Regions from separate parts of the Vibrio scophthalmi genome, predicted to be linked through region 2. Evidence: predicted binding sites of a transcription regulator. Region 2 holds the regulator's gene; the other holds the start of a gene.
The links. The regulator CRP, encoded in region 2, controls carbon source genes, mostly activating them, when cyclic AMP is high. The targets are predictions, from matches to a motif close to TGTGANNNNNNTCACA.
Positions count from the first base shown of each region.

Region 1: rppH (RNA pyrophosphohydrolase) is a predicted target of CRP. The motif match lies at 1,777-1,792, and genes of this name have one in related genera.

Region 1 is NZ_CP134271.1:2,056,800-2,061,950, forward strand. Features, by position in the region: gene RJD38_RS09385 (NADP(H)-dependent aldo-keto reductase) at 1-109, opposite strand, end outside; gene RJD38_RS09390 (DUF6482 family protein) at 328-639, shown strand; gene mutH (DNA mismatch repair endonuclease MutH) at 661-1,326, opposite strand; gene rppH (RNA pyrophosphohydrolase) at 1,945-2,463, shown strand; gene ptsP (phosphoenolpyruvate--protein phosphotransferase) at 2,466-4,712, shown strand; gene RJD38_RS09410 (sulfite exporter TauE/SafE family protein) at 4,722-5,151, shown strand, end outside.
Region 2 is NZ_CP134271.1:1,709,916-1,715,066, forward strand. Features, by position in the region: gene astD (succinylglutamate-semialdehyde dehydrogenase) at 1-824, shown strand, start outside; gene RJD38_RS07795 (DUF1338 domain-containing protein) at 935-1,726, shown strand; gene crp (cAMP-activated global transcriptional regulator CRP) at 1,946-2,578, opposite strand; gene RJD38_RS07805 (phosphoribulokinase) at 2,822-3,691, opposite strand; gene RJD38_RS07810 (YheU family protein) at 3,886-4,098, opposite strand; gene RJD38_RS07815 (hydrolase) at 4,141-5,115, opposite strand; gene RJD38_RS07820 (TIGR02444 family protein) at 5,121-5,151, opposite strand, start outside.

The DNA of each region.
Region 1 (5,151 bases), 350 kb from region 2:
CTAGCTGATTAAAGGCATCTGCTTGGCTGTTTTGTTCTCCAAAAGTCATGCTCCCTAAGCAAATCTTGCTGATCTCTAAATTTGAATGCGGCAGTTTGTGATAGATCATAAGCTTTCCTTGTCTTGTATAACGCTCATGGGCGTGTTTGAGTTTTGTGCATTTCACGCTTTAGCTCAATATAAGTCAGCTTATAAGTTGAGCCAAATGGCTAAAGCACAAAATGACAATTCTGTTCCTATACTTACCTAGGGAGTCTCTGTTTCACGGATGAACATCAATTTGAACCAGTGAGCTCACTGCCGTGAAAAAATACAGTAGGGGGAGTTATGCATCGTAAGCAACTAGATAAGTGGATTCATGGATTTCATCAATCGAGTTATCAGCCACCGAAGGTGTTTGTTATCAGTTGTTCTGATCTATCGTGCTATTTACTCGCGGTGGAGTACAAACATAAGGTTGAGCCTGTGCTGGTGGATAACGAACCCATTCATTTTGAGTCGCTTGATCAGGTGAAAGATGAGTTGCTGCGTTTAGGTGTCGAACGTGCTTTTTTGCGCTTGCACAATACTTATGACGAATTTGGTGCCACTGATGGACCGATGTATCACGATATTGAAATGTCATTAACGACGCATTAAGCGCTAAACATTTATGTCGACTTATGCGTAGTAATTACTGAGGATCTTGGCGGTAAATTGAGTGCGTAAATAAAAGCCTCGTGGCAACGTTTTGATGACTTTACCACTTGCGCCATAAGCATCGGTTAGTGCTCGGCTGTTGGCCGCTTTGGGACGGAGTTGCAACACTTCACCATGTTTGGCTGTGATTTTTTCAACTTGGCCGAGGACAATCAACTCCATCAACTCTTCCCAGTCAGTTTGTAGTTGCTGCTCTTCTTGTTGGTTTGGAGACCAAATTAACGGAGAGCCTACTCGACGTTCGGCTAGCGGGATTTCGCGCTCGCCTTCAACAGGCACCCACAGTACCCGTGATAACTTGTTGCGAACATGGCTTTGCTGCCACGTTAAACCATGCACGCCTGTCAGTGGCGCGACACAAACAAAGGTCGTTTCAAGTGGCTTACCGTGATAACCAATCGGAATAGTTTTTAGCTCAATACCGAGTTGCTCAAAATCTTGTTGAGGCTTACTTCCTGCGGTTGCGCCTAAATGCCACTCTAATAGTTGGCCAACCCAGCCTTTATCTCGTCGAAGATCGGCCGGTATTTTGATTTTTGCTTCATTGGCAAGTTCGGCAAAAGTGATCCCGGCAATATCGCGAGCGCGTGCGAGCAGTTCTTGTTCGGATTGAGGTTCTGGCTTCATCGTGTCATATCGTGATTGAGTTACCGATATTGTAGCGAGATCTAAAAAAATAGCGACTTGCTGTCAATCTCATCGAGTTGCTGAAAAGATCGTCATTCAGGGTTTATCCACAAGCAAATGGTAAAAATTATTAATCTTGGTGACATATGTATGAATTTACAGGTTTTTGTGATCATATAGCGCTTGATTTTCTGTGGTGATCCTAATTCGTTTTGCTCTGTGTGTGGATAAACATGCAGTTGGTTGATCTTTGACCGTTCCGTTGCTTGGTGTTAATAATCACTGATTTTAGAATGGCAACTCATGCGCTTGTTTGTTTAAGATTTTGTTTTTGTTCATTTTTGTGGTTTGTTTTTGATGGTGTTGTTGTTGCGCAAACAAGGTGTTATTTCAACGGAAATGTTTGTTGATCGCTTTTTCACATAGTTATACACAGAAAAGGTGAATAAATGTGGTCTATGTCTCATTAGTGTGTGAATAACCGCAGAACTGACGAATAGTTATCCAGTTTGGTGATATTCGGCGATAATTTCTGTGTTAGTCACACTAGTAAGTTTGCTCCGTTTGGGGATATGTGGAAAAATCGCGGTAATTAAAGATTTTATTAGAGGTTGGCCAGTGATAGATGGCGATGGTTACCGCTTAAATGTGGGAATTGTAATCTGTAACAACCATGGTCAGGTCTTCTGGGCTAAACGATACGGACAACATTCATGGCAGTTTCCTCAAGGGGGAATTGATGATGGGGAAAACCCAGAACAGGCCATGTATCGTGAATTGTATGAAGAGGTCGGTCTCACTAAGCAGGACGTAAAAATCGTTGCGACCAGTCGTCATTGGTTAAGATATAAGTTACCAAAGCGATTGGTTAGGTGGGATTCAAAGCCTGTTTGTATCGGCCAAAAACAGAAATGGTTTTTGCTGCGTTTGGATTGTGAAGAGTCCAAAATTAATATGCAACGTGGCAATTCCCCTGAGTTTGATGGTTGGCGTTGGGTGAGTTACTGGTACCCAGTGCGTCAAGTCGTCTCTTTTAAGCGCGATGTATATCGTCGAGCGATGAAGGAGTTTGCTTCTATGGCTATGCCGTTTAAAGAACGTCGAGCAAAAGGTAAGCGTAAACCGCGAAGAGGGTAGTGATGCTTTCTCAACTAAGGGACATAGTTGAACAAGTTTCCAAAGTAGAAAACGTGCATAGCGCGTTAGAGCTATTGGTTCAACAAACGTGTCTTGCGATGAATACGGAGTGTTGCACCATCTACCTCGCCAATGAAGAGATGCAGCGCCTTGAGTTGATGGCAACTCAAGGCTTGCGCTTCAAAGGCAAAAAAATCCACATTCATTTCAAAGAAGGTTTGGTTGGGCTGGTGAAACGCAGTGCCGAGCCACTTAACCTTGCTGAAGCATCAAAACACCCTAACTACAAATACTTCTCTCAGCTAGGTGAAAAGGTTTACCAGAGCTTTCTCGGTACGCCGATCATTTATCGAAAACAAGTGCTGGGCGTGCTGGTTGTGCAGCAGAAGGCCCCTCGTCAGTTCGATGAAATGGAAGAGTCTTTCCTTGTCACGTTGGCTGCACAGCTGGCGGTCATCATCGCGCATGCACAAACCCAAGGCCAGTGGCGTTTAGAGAAGAAACAGCAAGCCATTCGTGGCATACCAGCTTCTTCTGGTGTCGCTATCGGCACATTTTGGTGGGATGACTCACAGCCGCAACTCGCTGATGTTCGTCCGGCCTCTACGCTTGATATTGAGCGTGAACAAGAGTGGTTAATGCTCGCGATTGAAGAGGCATTGAGTGATTTCCGCAGAATGCGCAAAAAGCTTGATAACGAAATCAATAAAGAGACCTTAGCCATTTTTGATCTGTTTACTCACTTGCTTAATGATCCCATGCTACGCAAAGATCTTAAGGCACAGATCCAAGAAGGTGATCGCGCTGACTGGGCGGTACGCCAAGTGGTTGAAACGTATTCCAACCGTTTTGCTCGTATGACCGATGGCTATTTAAAAGAGCGCGCGCAAGATGTGCGTGAACTTGGCCAGCGGTTGCTGTTTTTCCTTCACAATGCCGAGCAAGAGCAGCATCAATTTGAGCAACCGGTTATTTTTGTCGTCCGTGAACTGACCGCGTCGCTGATTGGTTCGATTCCCAAAGACAAGTTACTGGCGGTGATTTCACTCGAAGGCGCTGCTAATTCTCACGCCGCCATTTTATCGCGCGCATTAGGCATTCCTGCCGTGATGGGCGTTAACCTTAACCTCGATAGCATTAATGGTAAAAAAGGCATTGTCGATGGTTATAGTGGCAAGATTTTAGTCTCGCCAAGTCGCCAATTATTAAAAGAATACCGCGCTTTAGCCAACGAAGAGCGTGAATTGGCCAACATGGTCAATCAACGTATTGAAGAGTCGGCCTTTACCGCTGATGGCGAACGAATCGAAATCTTACTCAACGCAGGCTTGAGTGCCGATGCCAATATTGCGGTTAACCAAGGTGTTGATGGCGTAGGTTTATATCGCACCGAAATTAGTTTCTTGCTGCAGCATCGCTTTCCTTCAGAAGAAGAGCAAACACAGCAATATCATTCAGTATTAAGTACTTACCCTGACAAACGTGTCGTCATGCGGACTTTGGACATTGGCGGTGATAAGGCTTTACCTTATTTGCCGATTGAAGAGGACAATCCCTTCTTAGGCTGGCGTGGTATCCGTTTTACGCTCGATCATCCCGATATCTTTTTAATGCAAATTCGCGCCATGATGAAGGCGAGTGCAGAGACGCAGAACCTGAGCATTCTGCTGCCAATGATCTCTGGGGCGCAAGAGCTGGATGATGCGATTGTTTTTATTGAACAAGCCTATCAAGAGCTGTCATTGCTTGATCCCCGAATCGTTAGACCACACATCGGTATTATGATTGAAGTGCCCTCGATGCTTTACTTATTGCCATTGATTGCGGATAAAGTCGATTTTGTCTCCGTCGGAACTAACGATTTAACCCAATACCTGTTGGCCGTCGATCGCAATAACTCACGGGTTTCGGATGTGTATGAGTCGATGCATCCTGCGGTGATTATGGCGTTGAATCATATCCATCAAAGCTGCGCACAGTTGCGGCTACCAGTTTGTATTTGTGGTGAGTTGGCGGGTGACCCGATTGGCGCACTATTGATGGTTGGCCTTGGCTATCGCAGCTTGAGTATGAACACTTCTAACGTGGCCAAGGTAAAATACTTACTGCGCAATACACAAGTGGATGAATTAAAACAGTTAGCTGACAAAGCACTGATGCAGCCATACGGCAAAGATATTTATACTATGATGCAAGATTTTTTCGAGCAGAAAGGCTTCTCTGGCTTTATTCGAGCTGGTAACAAATAAGGGTATAGCGTGACGATAGAATTGTTGATCCTAATGTTAATCTTGGGATCTTTTGTTGGCGTTATGGCCGGACTACTTGGAATTGGTGGCGGGCTTATCGTCGTACCTGCCTTATTGATTCTGTTACCACAAGCAGGCATTGATGCTGCAATTTCAATGAATATTGCGCTTGCAACCTCCCTCTCGACCATCATTGTGACTTCCGGCTCATCGGCACTCAATCATTTAAAACTGGGCAATGTCGATATGTTTGTCATTAAGTGGTTGATGCCCGGTGTCGTCATTGGTGGCTTCATTGGAGCCAATATCGCTGAATGGATTCCTGCCGATTATCTACCGAAAGTGTTTGGCGTTATAGTGCTTTGCTTGGCGCTACAGATGTTAATGTCAATGAAGATCATCACACAAAGAAGCATGCCAGCAAGCGGTTTAACGGCGT
Region 2 (5,151 bases):
GTATTGATGGCTTGTTGTTTACCGGGAGTGCGAATACGGGTCATCTGCTCCATCGTCAATTTGCCGGACAACCGGACAAGATGTTGGCATTGGAAATGGGCGGTAATAACCCGATGGTCATCTCACCTCACTATGGTGATGTGGATGCGGCCGTGTATACCATTATTCAATCGGCCTTTATTAGTGCTGGTCAGCGCTGTACTTGTGCGCGTCGACTTTACCTTCCTAGTGGTGAAAATGGTGATGTGTTGCTGAATAAGTTACTCAGCGCGACGAAAAAGATCGTCATGGATGAGCCATTTGCCGACCCCGCCCCTTTTATGGGCTCACAGATATCTTTAGCCGCCGCGCAGGCTATTTTGGCGGCTCAAGCTAACTTGCAGTCATTGGGTGGGGTGAGTTTAGTCGAAGCCACCGCAGGTGATGCTGCGTTCGTCTCACCGGGTATTATTGATGTCAGCGAGATTACATCGCTACCTGATGAAGAATACTTTGGACCACTCCTGCAAGTGATCCGTTATCAAACCTTAGAGCAAGCGGTGGAGCTTGCAAATGATAGCCGCTTTGGTCTATCAGCAGGATTGGTGACAACCCAAGAGAGTGAGTGGGCCTATTTTGTGGAACATATTCGCGCTGGCATCGTTAATCGCAATCGACCGCTAACCGGCGCGAGCGGTGATGCACCATTTGGCGGGCCAGGAGCGTCGGGAAATTTACGGCCAAGCGCTTACTACGCAGCTGATTATTGTGCTTATCCGATGGCCTCGGTGGAAGGGGAACAAACCGAACTTCCCGAGACATTGAGCCCGGGCTTATCACTGTAATTAACCGACCATCGAAAAGGCCAGAGAAAATGCTCCACTGGCCTTTTCTTTTACTACACTAATAATCCTTACCAAGAATATCGAGACAAAAATAATTCCAAGGAGGCGTTATGACGCCAGAACGACTGTTTGAATCATTATGGAATGATTATATTGCACGCTTATGCCCGTCAGCTGGAAACGTCCACAAATTATTGCAACGCAACGAGCCATTGATCAACGACCATATTGCTCTACGTACCTTTAACCTTTCCCCTGTCGCGTTAGAAGTATTGGCGAAACCTTTTATTGAACTGGGTTATCAAGAGGCGGGGGATTACCAGTTTGAAAGTAAAAAATTGCTGGCAAAGCATTATGAGCACCCTGATACCACGCAACCCAAGGTATTCATTAGCCAACTTAAAGTGGAGGAATGTTCAGAGCAGTTGCAACAGATTGTGCAAAAGCTAGTTGAACAGGTGAATCCAACTGAGATGCAAGGTGAAGCCTTTCTATATGCAGGTCGACCTTGGCAACTGAGCCATAACGATTATTTATTGTTGGCCGAAGAGAGTGAATATGCGGCTTGGTTGGCGGCTCATGGTTATGGCGCGAATCATTTCACAGTCAGTGTCAATCAACTTGAGCAGTTTGATGAGGTTCAACAGGTGAATGATCATCTGTCGTCAGTGGGGTTTGTCATTAACCAAGCGGGTGGGGAAGTCAAAGGTTCACCTGAAGTACTGCTAGAGCAATCATCAACCATGGCCGATAAAGTACAGGTCGAATTTGATGATGGCGTGGTGTTGCTGCCTGGTGGTTTTTATGAGTTTGCCAAGCGTTATCCGATGCCCAATGGTGAGTTATACCGTGGATTCGTCGCCGCCTCTGCAGATAAGATCTTTGAGAGTACTAACGGGTAACAGTATGTTATTGCGATGGATGTTAAAACAGGCTTTGTAAGCACTAGCCTTACATTTGTCATTCCATAGAGCGTGTTAGCGCGAGTAGGGAATCTTGTTTTTCGTTGTGGAAAGAGAGATCCCCAACTCGCTCGTTCCTCACTCTTGAGGATGACAAGTTCCCGAAAAGAAAAAGCCACCCGAAGGTGGCTTTATAAATCTTGCTTAATTCAATGTGAATTAACGCGTACCGTAAACAACGATAGTCTTACCGTGAGCAGAGATTAGGTTCTGCTCTTCCAGCATCTTCAAGATACGACCAACGGTTTCACGAGAACAGCCAACAATCTGACCGATCTCTTGACGAGTGATCTTGATTTGCATGCCGTCTGGGTGAGTCATTGCATCTGGTTGTTTCGCTAGGTTTAGTAGCGTTTGTGCAATACGGCCAGTTACGTCTAGGAAGGCTAGGTCGCCTACTTTTTGGCTAGTCACTTGTAGACGACGAGCCATCTGTGAAGACAGACGCATTAGGATATCAGGGTTTACCTGAATCAACTGACGAAATTTTTTGAACGAGATTTCCGCTACTTCACAAGGAGATTTAGCACGAACCCAAGCGGTACGCTCTTGATCTTCTTCAAATAGACCAAGCTCACCGATGAAATCACCTTGGTTTAGGTAAGAAAGGATCATCTCCTTACCTTCTTCATCTTTAATAAGTACGGCAACAGAACCTTTAACAATGTAGTACAAAGTTTCTGCTTTTTCGCCCGCGTGGATTAGCGTGCTTTTTGATGGGTACTTATGAATATGACAGTGTGAAAGGAACCACTCTAATGTTGGATCGGTTTGAGGTTTACCTAGAACCATAATATCTCACTTCCTCTGCAGGGTACGCTTGCTGCTTTCCATAATTTAGCTGGGCCCGAAATCGGGATAACTAGGCTAGGAGCACTTAAATGAGTGCTGCAAGCTATCTTGTGTTTCGGTTTCAAATAGTATCCTTTTTCCGGAACGATTTCTTGATTTTAATCGGGTCCGAGAGACTATTTCCTAAGCAAAAACGTGCACATGATCACGGTATGAAAAGTAATCGTGTTCTAATGCTGATTTTTAGCCAATTTTTCCAGTTTCGATTAATTGCTGAAGAATCGGTCTGACGATTAACTCCATTGCAAAACTCATTTTACCGCCAGGCACAACTAAGGTGTTATGACGCGACATAAACGAGCCATCTATCATTGCTAATAGGTAGGGATAGTCAACGTTTTTAAAACCACGTAGGCGGATTACAACAAAGCTTTCATCTAAGCTTGGAATCCCCTTCGCATCTAGCGGGTTTGAAGTATCAACGGTTGGCACACGTTGGAAGTTGATATGGGTACGTGAAAACTGTGGGGTGATGTAATTGAGGTAATCGTCCATCGAACGCACGATTGAATCCATCACCGCTTCTTTGGAGTGACCTCTATCACGAGTATCGCGAACAAATTTTTGAATCCACTCAAGGTTAACGATAGGTACCATACCAATCAAAAAGTCGACATGCTGGGCGACATTAATATCCCCATTCACCACGCCACCATGCAGTCCTTCGTAGAACAGCACATCACTGTTTTCTGGCAGGTCTTGCCAAGGCGTAAATGTGCCTGGCATTTGATTGTAGGGAACCGCTTCGTCGAAGGTGTGTAGATAGCGACGGATCTTACCGCTGCCATCTTGGCCATATTGGTGGAAGAAGTCGGCTAAGCCGGGGAAGTCATTAGCTTGCGGGCCGAAGTAACTAATATGACGACCTTGTTCGCGTGCTTTACGAATTTCTACATCCATTTCTGGGCGAGTAAATCGATGGAAGCTATCGCCTTCCACCCATGCAGGCTTGATGTCCATCATATTGAACATTTTACGAAAGGCTTCAGAAGTGGTGGTCGTTCCGGCGCCAGAGGAACCGGTGACGGCAATGATCGGATGCTTTGCTGACATGACAAACCTTGTCTAGTGATAACGTTCCTGTGATTACTCGAACTTAACCTTTGTCGATGACAAGCATGTTAAGTTCGAAAAGCATTACAGTTTGGACGCATCAATATAACATAATTTAACCTTTTCGCATCTTCTTCGTGGGAAAGACTCGGTTAGAACTGCGGACTCAGTTCGGTTTCGTTATTAGCGAACCATTAGAACTTGTGGCGTAATTGCACATCGACAGTTTCATGCAATTCAGAGAAAACGATGACCGCTTCTCCTGTCTCAAGTTGCTGCTTAACTTGATCAATTTTATCTTGTACTGAGATTTCAATTTCGCCGTAGTCTGTTCCTTCTCGTAAAACAAACTCTCTAAGCAAGCTCTCCAGTGTTTCTGGTGCGATCTGCTGCCAAGGAACAATCATAAATACCTCTTTATTCTATGACCTTGTATCGGTGAGGCTCGATTATGCCGTTTTTAGTGCTTGATAGTAAGCGGGGAGCATCTCTTCCAGCCAAAAGCGGGGGTTCATGACACTGCCAGTGACAAAACCCACGTGTCCGCCTTTTTCAAATAGGCGGTAGTGAATATTCTCCGGTAGGACAAAATGCGGAATGACCGCATCGGTCATAAACGGATCATCTTTGGCATGAATGATTTGGGTTGGCAATTTGATTTGCTGTAGGCGATGAATCCCAGAGCAACGCTGATAATAATCATCGGCATCTTGAAATCCGTGCAGCGGTGCGGTGATCAAATCATCAAAATCATACAATTTGGTGACTCGTTTGATTGATTGATAAGTCAGCCCTAACTCACCTTTTAACAGGTGGTGTTTACGCAGTGCATTACGTTTGAGAGAACGCAGTAGGTAGGTTTTATAGATCTTAGAAAAGCCTTGTTCGATGCGCTCAGAACAGGCGGATAGATCGAGCGGGGCAGACACAATGGAAGCGGCATCCAAGAGCGGATTATCGGCGTACTGGGCTAAATAGTTGGCCAGCATATTACCGCCAAGAGAAATACCAACCGCGACTTTGACTCGATTAGGGTATTGCTGATTGAGGTACTCTAAGAAAAAACGCGCGTCTTCGATTTCACCTGAATGGTAGGCGCGTGGTAGACGATTGGGCTTACCGCTGCAACCGCGAAAATGCATCATCACCGATAGCCAGCCTTCTTTGGCAAAGGCATGCATCAGACCATTGGCATAAGGGCTATAGAAGCAGCCTTCAAGTCCATGAAACAACACAAACAGGGGTTTCTCTTGCGCGGCTGTTGTTTGGCTATCTTCACTCCATGCTAGATCGAGGAAGTCACCATCTTGGGTATCAAGGGTTTGCCAAATCGGCTCAAACAACGCTTTTTTACGAATGAAGCGTGGTGCGAGAGTTTGAAGGTGCGGGTTTGAAATCCCGCTGGCAGCAGTAAAATGAGTCATAGGCGTCAGTCGCTTTCTCTTGCATCCAAATCAGGT